Regions from separate parts of the Nocardioides pyridinolyticus genome, predicted to be linked through region 2. Evidence: riboswitches for the same ligand, from Rfam matches in the RefSeq annotation. Region 2 holds a riboswitch; the other holds the start of a gene.

Region 1 (7,690 bases), on a different contig from region 2:
CCGGAAGCCGCTGAGGAGGCCCGGCTCAGATGCGCCGAACGCGCATCTGTGGTGCATCGGGGTTGTGGGCCGCTGCCGCCTCCCAGCCGCGGAGACAGCAAGCGCACGCCAGCAGGACCAGCGCCGCGTGGTCGCAGTCCTCGATCACGCAGATCAGCGTGACCCGGTATCCGGCCGGGCGACCGCACTCCTCCTCGCCGAGTGGGCTGCGATGGAGGCACTCGCAGCGAGGACGCGCTGAGGGGACGTTGGTGCTGAGGTCGGCGTGCGTGGACGTGGTCATGGGGTTCTCCTCCGAGCGGGACGTCCGCGACCCGTCCGGACCGCGGCTGCTCGCCACTGTCAGCGCGACCACCGACCGTCCGAGGGGGTCATCCACAGCCCCGGGAACAACTCCCGATTCAACGGGCCAGAACCCACGATTCAACGTGGGGGCGGCGCTCGGAGCGGGGGCAGTCTTTTCCGCAGGTGGACCGGTGAAACCAGGTCCGCTCCGCTACCTGTGGACAACGAGCCGGACGGCGCCGGGGAACGGGTCGTCCGGCGGAGGGTGGTCGGGCGCGGCGTCGATCACGGCTGGGCCACTCCCCGGCGCAATCCGTCGATCAGCGGCAGCGCCTCCACGGTCGCGAGCCGGGGCCGGTCGGCCGGAGTCGCCCCGAGGTGCCGGACGACCGCTGCGAGCTCGCCGATCGAGAGGGCCAGCTGGCGGGTCGACACCAGCACCCAGGAGCCGTCGGCGCCGGTGACACGGAGCCCCAGACCGGGGTCGTCAGGCACCGGCTCCGCCTGGCGGATCTGGTCCCAGCGGACCGCGCGGGTGCGGCCCACGCGCCGGGCCGCGATCCCCTCCGGAGTGAGCAGCAGTTGGTCGCGGCGGACGAGCAGCGCCACCGCAGCGGCCAGCATGACCGGAGCGGCCACGACCACGACGTACGCCCAGCCGGCGCCGCGCCGCCCCGGGCTGACGTCCTCCAGGCTGGACGCCAGCAGGAACGAGACCGCGATCAGCGTCAGGCCGGCCGCGACCAGCACCATCGCGACGGGACCGCTGATCACGCCCTGGAGGCGCGTGCCACCGGCGACCACCCGGAGCTCCGGCCGCGGGAACCACAGCCAGGCGTCGAGCGTGACCAGACCGACCCCGGCCAGGATGAGGGCCAGGCCGATCAGTCCCACGGAGGACCGCGTGGTGCCGCCGCCGATGGCGGCGAGCACGCCGAGCGCCAGCAGCAGCCCGAGCGTGCACACCGTCAGCACTATCCGGTTGGTGCGCACGGCACGGCTCACATCCCTCACAGACAGGTCATCCCCTGGCGGCGACCGTCAGAAACTCCCGACTCAATGGGGAGCAAGGCCCGACTCAACGGGGCGCAAGGCCCAACTCAACGAAGAGGTCAGTCCAGGATGGCCGGCGACGCCTCGTCCTCGCCCACCCAGTCCTCGGGGGCCTCGAACGGGTCGTCCTGGCCGCGGCGCTCCTCGTCCTTGCCGCGACCGCCGCGACCTGCGACACCGCCACGACGTGCCACACCGCCGCCGGCGGCGGCCGAGCCGCGCGCTCCTGCGCCCCGCACAGCCGCGCCGGTCCCGCGGCCACCCGCGGACCCACGACTGCCCGCCGAGGCGGCACCGCTACGCGCGGCGCCGACCCCGGACCGGGCAGCCGAGCCGCTCCGGGCAGCGGTTCCGGAGCTGGCCGCGCCCGCGCCCGGCGTGCCGGACACGCCGGCCGGGCGACCGAGGGCACCGGACACGCCGGTGCGTGAGGTGGCGCCGATCCCGCGGACACCGCTCGCGGCGGTGCCGGGGTTGACCAGGGCCGGGGTGATGGCGCCGCGGAGGCCTCCCGTGGCGAGGCCGGCACCGATGATGCCTCCCGCAGCGGCACCGCCTGCGGCCCCGGCGACACCGAGCCCGGCCGCGGGGCTGACGCCCCCGCCGGTGGTGCCGCCGACGGTCGTCGTACCCCCTGGCGTGCCCGGGTCGTAGGGCGTCAGCGGGGTGCCCTGCGGCGTGCCGCCGCTGCCGGTGGGCGGGAGGTTGTGCTCGCCGCCGCTGCCACCGGGAGTGCCGACGTCGCCACCCGTGGGGGCGAGGTGGTGCTCGCCGCGGCCGCCGGGAGTGCCCACGCCGCCACCGGAGGGGGCGGTGTGGCCACCGACGCCGCCACCGGGCGCCGAGACTCCCCGGTGGCTGCCCTGGTAGCCGCTCGGCGGAGGCGGCGGGGGCGGCTCACCGTGGATCTCGCGCATGGTGCCCGCGGACTTCGTGAACGTCGCGTCGAGCTGGTCGGCCCAATGCTTGGAGACGCGCTCGCGGCGCTGCTGCTCCTCGAGGTGGGCCGCCTCCGCGGCGCCGTGCTGCTGCTTGGCGGTGATGTACTCCGGGGACTTCGGGTCCGCGGTGGACCGGAACTCACCTGGGCCCGAGGTCTCCGGACCGAGGGTCTCGTACGCCGTGCGCGCGTCCTCCATCACGCCCTGGGCGTCACGCAGTGCTCGGACGCCGTGGCGCAGCTTCTCGGCGCGCTCGATCATCGCGGTCGCCGAGCGCTTGAACGCGGTGTCCATCGCCTGCGCGGTCTGCGCGCCGGCCTCGCCGGGCGGGATCGGCATCGTGGTCGCGTGGAGGCGTTGACCGAGCTGTACCAGGATCTCAGCACACTCGTCCCACTCCTGCGCACCGCCGCCGGCGCGACCCGGCATGATGCCGTTCAGCGCCTGGATCAGCCGGCGCTCCTCCGGACCGGGCATCAGTGGTCACCCCCGTGGCCCGCACCGCCCCCGTCGGAAGCCGGAGGGGCGATGCCGTTGTCGTGGAAGTCGCCGTCGGAGGCGTACGTCGCGGCCGCGCGGGTCCCGCGCAGGAGCTGCGCCTGCACGTCCTCGTCGAGGCCGAGGATGTCGGTGCCGAACTTCTCGACATTGCCGGCGAACGCGCGGAAGCCCGCCATCATCTCCTCGAGTGCCTCGACGACGTGGTGGTGCGCCGTCATCGTCTGGGCGTCGAGGTCACGGCCCGCGGGCGACGCGCCGAACGCCCCCTCGGTCTGGCCCGACGGCCGGCTCTCCCGGAGTATCCCGCCGGTCTCTTCCAGCATCGCGCTGATCCGGCCGATCGTCTCGCGGTCGACCCCGATGGTGCCGAGAAAATCGAGAACTCTCATTCTGCTGTGTTCCCCCTGTGCCCGAGAGCGTGGCCGCGCGTCCGCGTCCCGCCGTTGCCTTCACTCCGGGAAGTCCCCTGCCCAGGCCGGGGTAGAACGAAACCAGGACGGGTAGACCGATCTCGACCGGCTACGGTCGTCACCACTCTCGGACCCCCAGGAGCCCCATCTTGCGCCGGACCATCCTCGCCAGTCTCGTCGCGGCGACCCTCCTGCTCGCCGGGTGCGGCGACGGCGACGACCCGGAGGCCGTCCCCACCGGTACGCCGACCGACGCGACGACGTCCGCCGCCGCCGACCCGTCGGCGTCCGAGCCTGCGGTGGAGCCGGCGTCCGGCTTCCTCATCGACCTGGACCGGATCCGGATGAACGCGCCCGAGGGCTGGAAGAAGAACGACCCGCTGTCGACGTTCCTCCTCCAGGCCTACGACCCCGATTCCTACAGCCACGTGTCGCTCAGCGACCTGCCGGGCCAGGACGAGCCCTCACTGGAGGGTCTGGCCCAGTACACCCTCGACATCCGGAAGCGCTCGAAGCAGCTGGACCCCGTCGAGATCGCCGGGGTGGAGTGGTACCACGTCGCCGGTCCCAACGACCCCTACACGCGCTTCGAGCAGTTCGGCACCAGCCACAACGACAGCCTGGCCGTGATCGAGTTCCTCCTGGACAGGGACACCCCGGCGCAGGAGCAGCAGCAGATCATCGACTCGGTGCTGGCCTCCGTGGAGTGGAAGTAGCTCAGCGGAAGCGGAGCGTCCCCGGGAACCACCGGTCGGTCCACACCCGGTCGGTGCGCACCCGCGTGCCGGAGTACGGCGAGTGCAGCACGTAGCGCTGCCCCTTGGCGGCGCCCGCGAACACGCCGACGTGGTAGACGCCGCCGCCGTCGTAGAAGAACATCAGGTCGCCGCGCTGCATCTTGGCCCGGCTGATCCGGTGGGCGAAGCCCGCCTGCGCCGACGACGTCCGCGGGATGTTGCCGAAGCCGGCCCGGCGGAAGGCGAAGTAGGTGAGGCCGGAGCAGTCGAAGGCCCCGGGACCGGCGGCGCCGTACCGGTAGGGATCGCCCTTCTGCTTCCGGGCGATCTCCAGGGCGGAGACGATCTTCTTCGCGGTGCGCTCGCGGTGCGACTGCTGCTGGCGCTCCGAGGACTGGGCGGCGGCGTGGGCGTCGGCGGTCGGCGCGGTGGCCAGCAGCCCGACGGCGAGGGCGCCGCTCGCGACGGCGCGCAGGACGTGCTTGGTGAGCATGGTTCCTTCCGGCGCCTGTGAGGTGAGCTGTCGGGTTCGGACGCAGAAGGTGTCCGGCCACCGTGCTGGTGGCTTCACCCCGAGCCGCCGGCGGTGTCGTCGGCGGCGAAGGTGGGTCCCCCACTCCTGCCCGAGGACTCGATCCCGTGCCCCCGGCGGGCAGGACTCGGCGTGCCGGGGCGGGTGCCTGCCTGGTGCAGGCGAGCCAGGACCGTAACCACACGATCCGGGCGCGCGCGAACCGCCCACCCCGGATCCGCGTGGCCCCGGCCACACTCCCCGCGGGAGCCGTGACCGAGGAGTAGTTGAAGGTCACACAGTCACACGGCTGTGGTTCCCGCGACCAGCTCGATCAGGTCGGCGACGGAGTCGACCACGTGCGTCGGCCGGTACGGGAAGGTCTCGACCTGCTCGGGACGGGTCGAGCCGGTCGTGACCAGCATGGTCCGCAGCCCCGCCTCCAGGCCGCTGATGATGTCGGTGTCCATCCGGTCCCCGACCATCACCGTGGTCTCGGAGTGCGCCTCGAGGCGGTTCAGGGCGCTGCGCATCATCAGGGGGTTCGGCTTGCCGATGAAGTACGGCGTGCGTCCGGTCGCGGTGCTGATCAGCGCGGCGACCGACCCGGTCGCGGGGAGCATGCCGTGCTGGCTCGGCCCGCTCGGGTCGGGGTTGGTGGCGATGAAGCGGGCGCCCGCGGCGACCAGCCGGATGGCGCGGGTGATCGCCTCGAAGGAGTAGGTGCGGGTCTCCCCCAGCACCACGTAGTCGGGGTCCCGGTCGGTCATCACGTAGCCGATGTCGTGCAGCGCGGTGGTGATCCCCGCCTCGCCCACGACGTACGCCGTGCCGTTCGGCCGCTGCTCAGCGAGGAACTGCGCCGTGGCGAGCGCCGAGGTCCAGATCGCCTCCTCGGGCACGTCGATGCCGCTGCCGAGCAGGCGGGCCCGCAGGTCGCGCGGGGTGAAGATCGAGTTGTTCGTGAGCACGAGGAACCGGCGGCCGGAGGCCTTGAGCCGTTCGATGAACTCCTGGGCACCTGGGATCGGCACGTCCTCGTGCACGAGCACGCCGTCCATGTCGGTCAGCCAGGTCTCGATCGGCCGCGAGGTCATGGCGCCATCCTCCCAGCACCTAGCGGCCCCCTAGCGGCCCCCTAGCGACGAGGCAGCAGGGCCTCGATGCCGTCCGCGGGGTGCTCGCCCAGCACCCGTCCGCCCAACGACTCCACGACCGCGCGGGCCTGGCCGATCCGGTCCAGGGTGTCCTCGCCGTTCTCGGCGGCCCGACCCTCGGCCTCCACCCGGATGCGGAGCTGGCCGGCCTCCTCGCCGTGGAACACCAGCCGCACCAGCCCGCTGCTGCGACGGACCACGTCGGCCAGCAGCAGGTCCGTGACGTGCTCGACCGGGCCCGGCGTGTAGGTCAGCGCCAGGTTGCCCTCGGCCGCGGCGGTCAGCGTGCGGCTGCGGACGCCGAGGCGGTCCGCCCAGCGCTGCGCCAGCTGGGTCGCCAGGTCGACCAGCGGCAGCTCCGAGCCCGCGACCAGGCTGCCCCGGCGGGACAGCTCGACCAGCTCGCCCGCGATCGCGCTGACGTCGTCGACGGCGGCCAGGCTGCGGGCGGCGGCCTCCTTGACGTCCTCGGGGACGTCGTCGCGCAGCGTGAGCTCCTCGAGCTCGAGCCGGAGGCCGGTGAGCGGGGTCTTGAGGACGTGGGACGCGTGCTCGGCGAAGTCGCGCTCGCGGTGGACGCGGTGCTCGAGCTGGAGCGCGCTGGAGCGCAGCGCGGTCGAGATCGCGCGGGCCTCGGGGATCCGGGTCTTCGGCAGCTCGAGGTCGAACCGGCCGCGACCCAGGTTGCCGGCCGCGACGGCCAGCCGCTGGAACGGCGAGGAGAGCGCCGAGGCGATCACGAAGCCGGCGATGCCGGCGACCACGCCGATGAGGAGGAACAGCGCCACGATCGAGCCCAGGTCGCGCCCGACGATGTCCTTGATGACCTCGTCGGACTGGCTGAGCGTGATCGTGCCGCCCGCGACCTCCTCGGTGACCGCCAGGTCCTGGGACGGGTCGTCGTCGCCGGAGTAGTCGTCGCCCTCGACGACCACCGGCGCGCCCCGCCTCGGGTCGTGCTCGAGGCGGGTCTGCGGGCCCACCAGCGCCTGGAGGAACTCCTCGTCGACGGCGCCGCCGGAGGACTGGCGATCCTCGACGATCGCCGCGATCAGGCCCACCTCCTGCTGGAGCTGCTGCGCCTCCTGCTCCCGCACCAGGTCGCGCAGCACGAAGGAGCGCACGACGCCCGCTCCCAGCAGCAGGACCACTGTCAGGACGATGAAGGCGACGGTCAGGCGCTCACGCATCGTCCGTGCCGCCCTCGAGGCGGAAACCCACGCCCCGAACGGCCACGACCCGATCCGTCACACCCACGCTCTCGAGTTTCTGGCGCAATCGACCGATCGTGACGTCCAGCGTCTTGGTCGAGCCGTACCAGTTCTCGTCCCACACGTCGGCCATGAGCCGACCACGGGAGACCACCTTGTCCCGGTTGGCGGCCAGGATGTTCAGGACCTCGAACTCCTTGCCGGTCAACGGGACCTCCTCCGTGCCGGCGTACACACGCCGGGCCTCCACGTCGATCCGCAGGCCGTCGGTGGCCTGCTTCTCGGCCGTCGTGGGCGAGGAGGTACGGCGCAACAGCGCGCGCACGCGCGCCTGCAGCTCGGCCAGCCCGAAGGGCTTGGCCAGGTAGTCGTCGGCCCCGTAGTCGAGCCCGACCACACGGTCGAGCTCGCCGGCCCGGGCGGTGACGATCATGATCGCCCCCTCGAAGCCGGCCTCGCGGGCACGACGACAGACCTCCAGCCCGTCGATGTCGGGCAGCCCGAGGTCGAGGATCACCACTTCCGGAGCCGACGAAAGGGTGTCCAGGGCCTTCTGGCCGCTGTCCACCCAGGAGACGTCGTACCCCTCACGCTCCAGAGTGCGCACGAGGGGGAACGCGATGTCCTCCTCGTCCTCCACCACCAGAACTCGTTGCGCCATGGCCCTGAGCATAGGGGGCGCGACCCCGGGCTCGTTGACAGTCGTCACTGTTCGGCCCCCGCGCCGGCCCGGATCCGGTCCGGGGGAGCCGACGTGAGGGCGGGCTTCGTGCGGCGCGCCGCACGGCTCACCGCCAGCATCAGCAGGCCCACACCAGCCGCGACCAGCACCCACTGGAGCGGGCCACCCAGGACGAGGTAGGCGTAGCCGACGTACGGCAGCG
Region 2 (7,690 bases):
CTCGGCGATCAGCCGCAGCTCGCGCACCTCGGCCTCCAGGGCGGTCGCGCACTCGATGCCGTCGACCCGGCTGGCGATGCCGACCATCTCGCCCATCCGGGAGCGGGTCTCGGAGGCGGTGAAGTAGGAGCGGACGCGGGTGCGCAGGTCGCGCGAGGTGCCGATGTAGAGGACGCGGGCGCGCTCGTCGCGGAACAGGTAGACGCCCGGTGCGTGGGGAAGCCCCTCGGCGAGGTGCCGCTTCTTGCGCTGAGCGGTCGAGACCCGCGAGGAGAAGGTCTGGAGCTCCTCGAGGGTCTGCACCCCGAGCCCGCCGAGCCGCTCCATCATCCCGTGGAGCACGTGCACGGTGGCGCGGGCGTCCTCGAGCGCGCGGTGGTTGGGCGTGACGGGGGAGCCGAAGGCCTTGGCCAGCGAGGAGAGCTTGCAGTTGGGCGCGTCGTCGCGGGTGATGACGCGGCGGGCGAGCCTCGCGGTGTCGAGCACCTCGAACCGCGGCCACGGCCGGCCCTGCCGCTCGGCGAAGTGCTTGAGGAAGCCGACGTCGAACGGCGCGTTGTGGGCGACGAGCACGGTGCCGGTCGCGAACTCCAGGAACGCCGGGAGCGCGGACTCGATCGACGGCGCCGTGGAGACCATCGAGTTGGTGATGCCCGTGAGCACGGCGATGAACGCGGGGATCTCGGTGTGCGGGTTGACCAGCGTCTGGAACTCGCCGAGCACCTCGCCGCCGCGGACCTTCACCGCGCCGATCTCGGTGATCATCGCGCCGCCCTCGGCCGATCCGCCGGTGGTCTCGAGGTCGACGACGCAGAAGGTGATGTCGCGCAGGGGCCGGCCCAGCTCGTCGAAAGTGCGTTGCGACTCCCACCGGGAGGTCGCACGCTGGATCGATCGCTGGGTACTGCTGCTCACGTGCTGGACGCTAGATCGAGCCGCCGACATTCCCCGGGACGACGCGCGGGCTACGCTCGGCGCACCCCGGGCAGCGCGCCTCGACCGAGCGGCAGAGAGGAGGCGGCATGGCTCCCTTCATCCCCGGCCTGGCCGAGCTCCCCGAGCCGGTCCGCTCCCGCATCGTCGGCCTCGCGGCCGACGTGCTGCCCGACGTACCCCGGCTGCCGCCCGCCGTACGCCGAGTGGCCGGGTTCGCCCCCTCACGGCGGGCCCGCCTCGGCGCGACCGCCATCGCCGAGGCGCTGTCCGACGAGGAGCTGCGCGAGCGCGTCGGCATCCAGGTCGCGGCCCGTCCCGCGCCCGACACGACCGACCCCGCCGTCGCGGCCGCGTTCGGCTGGCTGACCCGGCCCGAGGACTGGGAGGCGGGCTTCGCCGACGCCGTGCGCCGCGTCGGCGAGCGGGCCGAGCCGGCCGTGGACCGGTCGGACCGCGAGCTGGAGCGGCTGCGGGCGCGCCTGGCCGACGCCGAGCAGTCGGTGCGGGAGCTGCGGGCCGCGCACAAGGCGCAGCTGGACGAGGTCAAGGCCGAGAACGCCCAGTTGCGGCGCAAGCTCGGCGAGACCCGGACCGCCGAGAAGGAGGCCCGGGCCGCCGTCGAGGAGGCCGCGGCCGCCGAGCGCACGGCCGGCGAGCGCACCGCCGCGCTGGAGCGGGAGAACAAGCGCCTGCGCGGCCAGGTCGAGCAGCTCGAGGGTCAGGTCCGCGAGGGCCGCCGCGAGGCCCGCAGCGAGCGCGACGAGGCGACGCTGCGCGCCCGGATCCTGCTGGAGACCGTCATCGACGCCGCCAGCGGCCTGCGCCGCGAGCTCGCGCTGCCGCAGGTGACCGGCGCGCCCGGCGACCGCGTCGAGGCCGACGTGGCCGCGGCCGGGCAGCGGGTGCCGAGCCAGGCGGCGCTGGAGCAGTACCTCGCGATGCCGCGTGCCCGGCTGCTCGTCGACGGCTACAACGTCAGCAAGGCCGCGTGGCCCACCTCGCCGCTGGAGGCCCAGCGCATCCGGCTGATGGGCTCGCTGGCGCCGCTGGTCGCCCGGACCGGCGCCGAGACCACCGTCGTCTTCGACGCCGCCGACACCGACCATCGTCCGCCGGTCAACGCGCCCCGCGGCGTCCGGGTGCTGTTCAGTCCCCGCGGCGTGATCGCCGACGACGTGATCCGCGACCTCGTGGCCGTCGAGCCCGAGGGCCGGGTGGTCGTGGTCGTCACCGCCGACCAGGCGGTCGCCCGCGACGTGACCCGCGACGGGGCCCGCGTGGTGCCGCCCGAGGCCCTCCTGGACCTGCTGACCCGCTGAGCGCGTGGGCCGACCGGCCCAGTGTCGGTGGTCGCTGGCACCGTGGTCGCCATGACGACGAGAATCGACTGTGACACCTGCACGGTGCGGGGTCTCCACTGCCACGACTGCGTGGTGACGGTGCTGCTGGGCCCACCTCCCGAGCTCAGCCTCGACGACGACGGCGCCCGCGCGCTCGACGTCCTCGCCCAGGGCGGGCTGGTGCCGCCGCTGCGGCTGGTCCAGCCCGTCGACGGCCCGCACGTGGAGTCCGCCTGAGGCTGGTTCTCCTGTGACTCATGTGACTCGTGTGACAGCGAACGCACAACCTGCGGAGAAACTCGCCACGACATCGGTTGAAAGTTTGGCGAGGCCCTCCGGCCCCCGTTAACGTGTGGCACTCAGGTGGCCGTGACCGTGGATCACTCGGGTCCACACGGCCACCGCGCTGAGTCCAGGGCCGGCCCGCCGGTCCCGGAGCCGGGGAACCAACCGGTGGCCGCCACGACGGGGTCACCACCGGGGTGAATCCTCCGCAGGTCGGAGGTAGGGCAAATGTCGTGCCCGAACCCGTCAGCTCACCCGGTAGGCGTACGACGTAACGAGGAGAGCGCCACCCGTGCTGAACGGCCGCAAGCGACTCATCACCCTGCTGTCCGTGGGGGCCATGATCGCCACCGTGGGCTTCCTGCCCTCGACCGCCAACGCCGAGCCGGACATCGATGACGTCCAGGCCCGCGTGGACAAGCTCTACCACGAGGCCGAGCAGGCCCAGGAGCGCTACAACGACGCCAAGCTGGAGCTGGTCTCGCTGCAGCGCGACCTCAACCTCCTCGAGGCCGACCAGGGTCGCCAGGGCGAGCGTCTCGACGCCGTCCGCGAGCAGGTCCAGGACGCGGTGGTGCGCCAGTACGAGGGCCAGACCATGGACGCGGTCGGCCAGGTCGTCATCTCCGACGACCCCCAGAGGTTCCTGTCGACGCTGTCGACGATGTCGGCCTTCCACGACATGCAGGACCAGCTCTTCGAGGACTACGCCACCGAGCTGAAGTCCCTCGACATCCGCAGCGACGCCACCGCGAAGCGCGCGGCCCAGGTCGCCGAGATCGAGGAGAAGCTCGCCGCCGAGAAGAAGGTCGTCGACGACAACCTCGCCGAGGCCGAGGCGCTCCTCGACCGGCTCAAGGAGGAGGAGCGCGAGGAGATGCTCTCGCGCGGCACCGTCCGCCTCCCGTCCGACGTCCCGGTCTCCGGGCGGGCCGCCGCTGCGGTCCAGTACGCGCTGGCGCAGGTCGGCGACGCCTACGTCTACGGGGCCGCCGGCCCGGACGCGTTCGACTGCTCCGGCCTCACGATGATGGCCTGGGCCCAGGCCGGCGTCGGCCTCCCGCACTCCTCCAGCGCCCAGTACGGCTCCGGTCCGCACATCGCGATGGGCGACCTCCAGCCGGGCGACCTGGTCTTCTACTACAGCCCGATCAGCCACGTCGGCATCTACATCGGCAACGGCATGATCGTCCACGCCGCGAACCCCGGCACCGGCGTCGCCGTCTCGAGCGTGTCCTCGATGCCGTACTCCGGAGCGGTCCGCCCAGGCTGACCTTGACCGAGACCAGCCGCGCGAAGACCGGTCGCCCCCTCTGGTGGGTGGCCGGTCTTTCGCTGTGCCTGCTCGTGGCGGTCGGGCTGGTCGCGTGGGCGGTCGTCGACGACGACCCGTACGTCGCGCCGGCCCCGCCCGCTCCCACCAGCACCGAGATCCCGCCGTCGCTCGCGGCGGCGGCGCTCCAGGATCTCGAGGAGGCCGTCGCCGACGGCGACGAGGAGGCGGCCCGGGCCCTCGCGCCCGCCGGTGACGACGATGCGGCCGACCGGCTCGCGGGCGTCGTCGCGAACGCCGAGGCCGCCGGGGTCGAGGACTTCACGCTGCGCTTCGTCGACGCCGAGGGCACCGACGGCTTCGCCGACGCCACCTGGCGGTTCGGCGGCTTCGATCCCGCCCCGGCGTACGCCGAGGTGACCGTGGGCCTCGCGGACGAGGACGACCGCGTCGCGATCACGGGCTTCGGCGGGGGCGACCGGGTGTCCCCGCTCTGGCTCTCCGGCCCGCTGGAGGTGCGCCGGTCGGCGGACAGCCTGGTGCTGGTCGACGGCAGCGACGCCGAGGCCGACGCGTACGCCGACCGAGCGGACGCCGCGGTCCCCGTCGTGCGCGCGGTGCTGCCCGCGTGGAAGGACGGCCTGGTCGTGGAGGTGCCGGCCTCGGTCGAGGACCTCGACCGGGTGCTCGACGCGGACGCGGGCACCTACGACCAGATCGCCGCCGTGACGACCTCGGTCGACGGGCAGCTCGGGCCCGACTCGCCCGTGCACGTCTTCGTGAACCCCGACGTGTACCGCGGGCTCGCGGACACCGGGGCGCAGGTCGTGATGAGCCACGAGGCGACCCACGTCGCCACGGACGCCTTCACCAGCAGCGTGCCCCTGTGGCTGCTCGAGGGGTTCGCCGACTACGTCGCCCTGCGGGACGTGGGGCTCCCCCTCGAGCGCTCCGCGTCCCAGATCATCGCCGAGGTGCGCCGCGACGGCCCGCCGGGGGCGCTGCCGGGGGAGGCCGAGTTCGGCACCCGCACGGCCGACCTCGGCGCGACGTACGAGAGCGCCTGGCTCGCGGCCCGGCTGCTCGCAGAGGACGGCGGCGAGGACCGGCTGGTGCGGTTCTACGACGCCGTGAGCGACGGCACCCCGGTGGCCCGGGCGCTGGCGTCGGAGTTCGGGCTGTCGGTCCGGGACCTCACCGAGCAGTGGCGGGACCTCCTGCGAGACTTGGCCGGGTGAGCGCCCCACCTGTCGACCGCCGGGTCGCACTCACGACGATGGCGGTCGGGGGAGTCGCGTTCGTCGTGCTTGCCCTGTGGCTGGTGCCCTGGAGCCCCGTGCCGGGCGGCACGCCGGACCCCGCGCGCGCGTCTTCGGTCTTCACGCCCGCGGAGATCGCCCGGGGCGAGGACTACGCCCGCTTCGCCCGGCTGTGGAGCTGGAGCGCCCTTGCGGTGTCGCTGGTGGTCGCGTGCGTGCTGGGCTTCAGCCGCTGGGGCCGGCGGCTGGTCGGGCGGCTGCCCGGCCGGTGGTGGGTGCGGGCGGTGCTCGCGGTCGCCGCCGTCGAGCTGGTCGGCCGGCTCGCGACGCTGCCGTTCTCGGTGATGCTGCGCCGGCACGCGCTCGAGAACGGGCTGAGCACGCAGGCCTGGGCCGCGTTCGCCGCCGACGTCGCGACGAGCTACGGCGTCACGCTGGTGGCCACCTCGCTGCTGCTCGTCGTCCTCGTCGGCTGCGCGCGGCGCTGGCCCCGGGCCTGGCCCGCGGTCGCGGGCGGCGTGCTCGGCGTGCTCGTGCTGGCCGGGTCGTTCGTCTACCCGGTCGTCGTCGAGCCGCTGTTCAACGACTTCCACTCCCTGCCCGACGGGGAGCTGCGCTCGGCGGTGCTCGAGCTCGCCGACCGGGAGGGCGTCCCGGTCGACGACGTGCTCGTCGCCGACGCGTCGCGCCGCACGACCACGCTGAACGCCTACGTCTCCGGCTTCGGCGGCACCCGGCGGGTCGTGCTCTACGACAACCTCGTCGACGACGTGCCGCAGGACCAGACGCTGTCGGTGGTCGCCCACGAGCTCGCCCACGCCCGGCACGACGACGTGCTGACCGGCTCGCTGCTCGGCGCTGCGGGGGCGGTCTTCGGGGTCGGGCTGCTGGCGCTGCTGGTCGGGCTCTCGCGGAGCACCCGGATGCGCGATCCGGAGGTCGTGCCGCTCGTCCTCGCGCTGGTGGCGATCGGTTCGCTGCTGGCGGCGCCGGTCCAGAACGGCATCAGCCGCCAGATCGAGACCCGCGCCGACGTCGACGCCCTGGAGGTCACGGCCGACCCGGGAGCGTTCGAGGCCGTGCAGCGCCAGCTCGTCATCCGCTCGCTCGCCGACCCCACGCCGCCCGCGCCGTCGCAGCTCTGGTTCGGATCACACCCGAGCAGCCTGACGCGGATCGCGATCGCCCGTCAGCTGGCGAAGGAATGACCCGGAAATGACCAGTGGCCACGGACCCCGGGGGATTCGGGTCCGTGGCCACTGGTGGCCTCAGCAGGTCGAGTTCGCGGTGTCCGTCGCGCTGCCGGCGCTGATCTTCGTGCACGTGTCCTCGAACAGGTTGGTGATGTTGCTTCCCAGCGCGAACACGAGGACCACGATCAGGGCAGCGATGCCGCCGATCAGCAGGCCGTACTCCACGGCCGAGGCACCGGCCTCGTTGCGGTCCCGACGCATCGCGACCAGGTTCTTGAAGAAATCGAGCATGGGGTTCTTCTCTCCCTCCCACCTACATGGGGCCCTCACCCCACGAGGAGATAGTGCCGCCCAGGCGGCCTGACCAAACCGGCCGTACATACCCGTCTCGCTAGTCAGTTATGACTAGGGAGCGATGCTCGATCGGGCACGATGACCGGCACGGCGGTACCACGGGTCCGGGGGGACCCGCGGACGGGGCGGGATCAGGCCTGCGGGCGGACCGAGCTGAGCAGCCCGGTGCGCATCGCGGTGACCAGTGCCTGGGCGCGGTTGGCCGCGCCGAGCTTCTGGTAGATGTGCCCGATGTGGGACTTCGCGGTCGACTCGCTCATGAACAGCTTGTCCGCGATCGCGGCCGTCCCGAGGCCGTCGGCCAGCAGGAGGAGGACGTCGTGCTCGCGGTCGGAGAGCCGCCCCTGGCCGGCACGTGCGCGGCGGACGACGGCCTGGGCTAGCCCGCTGCCGACGAACGACCGTGGGGACACCGCGGCGTGGCGTGCGGTGCGCACGACCTCCTGGGCGGGGGCGTCCTTGCCGACGAAGCCGGAGGCGCCGGCCTCCATCGCGGCCAGGATCTGCTCGTCACCGGAGTGCATCGTCAGCACGACCAGCCCGATCCGGTCGTCGGTGCGTCGGATGCTGCGGACGATGTCGAGACCGGTCCCGTCGGGCAGCTGGAGGTCGGCGATCACGACGTCGGGGCGGAGCTCGTCGACCGCCGCGAGGGCGGTGCCGACGCCGTCGGCGGTGCCGACGACGTCGAGGTCGGGCTCGAGGTCGAGCACGGCCGCGAGGCCGTTGCGGATCAGCTCGTGGTCGTCCACGAGCAGCACGGTGGTGGTCATGCGGTGGCGGTCTCCGGACTGGGCGGTGCCTGGGCGGCAGGGAGCGGATCGAGCCCGACCGTCACGGTGGTGCCGTGCGGCCGCCGCGGCTCGATGTCGAGGCGAGCGCCGATCAGGGCGGCCCGCTCGCGCATGATGTCGAGGCCCTGGCTGTCGGGTCGAGCGGGCCGCAGCCCGCAGCCGTCGTCGCTCACGGTGATCACCGCGTGCGGGGGACGGACCCGGCAGTGGACGTCGATGGTTCCTGCGTCGGCGTGGCACGCGGCGTTGGTCATCG

What was found. Region 2 has a riboswitch for cyclic di-AMP ahead of ACYQ0U_RS06600 (C40 family peptidase). Riboswitches for the same ligand answer to the same signal wherever they lie in the genome.
Region 1: linked by a shared signal. The riboswitch ahead of ACYQ0U_RS16610 (C40 family peptidase) and the one ahead of ACYQ0U_RS06600 (C40 family peptidase) in region 2 are both predicted to bind cyclic di-AMP.

What each region holds. Positions count from the first base shown of each region.
Region 1 covers NZ_BAAIFY010000020.1:62,262-69,951, reverse strand. The annotation lists gene ACYQ0U_RS16635 (hypothetical protein) at 26-283, opposite strand; gene ACYQ0U_RS16630 (hypothetical protein) at 571-1,278, opposite strand; gene ACYQ0U_RS16625 (hypothetical protein) at 1,398-2,756, opposite strand; gene ACYQ0U_RS16620 (hypothetical protein) at 2,756-3,169, opposite strand; gene ACYQ0U_RS16615 (hypothetical protein) at 3,340-3,906, shown strand; gene ACYQ0U_RS16610 (C40 family peptidase) at 3,908-4,420, opposite strand; cyclic di-AMP (ydaO/yuaA leader) riboswitch at 4,436-4,561, opposite strand; gene ACYQ0U_RS16605 (HAD-IIA family hydrolase) at 4,741-5,535, opposite strand; gene ACYQ0U_RS16600 (histidine kinase dimerization/phospho-acceptor domain-containing protein) at 5,577-6,785, opposite strand; gene ACYQ0U_RS16595 (response regulator transcription factor) at 6,778-7,467, opposite strand; gene ACYQ0U_RS16590 (S24/S26 family peptidase) at 7,512-7,690, opposite strand, start outside.
Region 2 covers NZ_BAAIFY010000005.1:143,143-150,832, reverse strand. The annotation lists gene ACYQ0U_RS06615 (DEDD exonuclease domain-containing protein) at 1-915, opposite strand, end outside; gene ACYQ0U_RS06610 (NYN domain-containing protein) at 1,023-2,255, shown strand; gene ACYQ0U_RS06605 (hypothetical protein) at 2,307-2,513, shown strand; cyclic di-AMP (ydaO/yuaA leader) riboswitch at 2,691-2,842, shown strand; gene ACYQ0U_RS06600 (C40 family peptidase) at 2,854-3,834, shown strand; gene ACYQ0U_RS06595 (gluzincin family metallopeptidase) at 3,837-5,072, shown strand; gene ACYQ0U_RS06590 (M48 family metalloprotease) at 5,069-6,301, shown strand; gene ACYQ0U_RS06585 (Flp family type IVb pilin) at 6,362-6,577, opposite strand; gene ACYQ0U_RS06580 (response regulator transcription factor) at 6,772-7,413, opposite strand; gene ACYQ0U_RS06575 (sensor histidine kinase) at 7,410-7,690, opposite strand, start outside.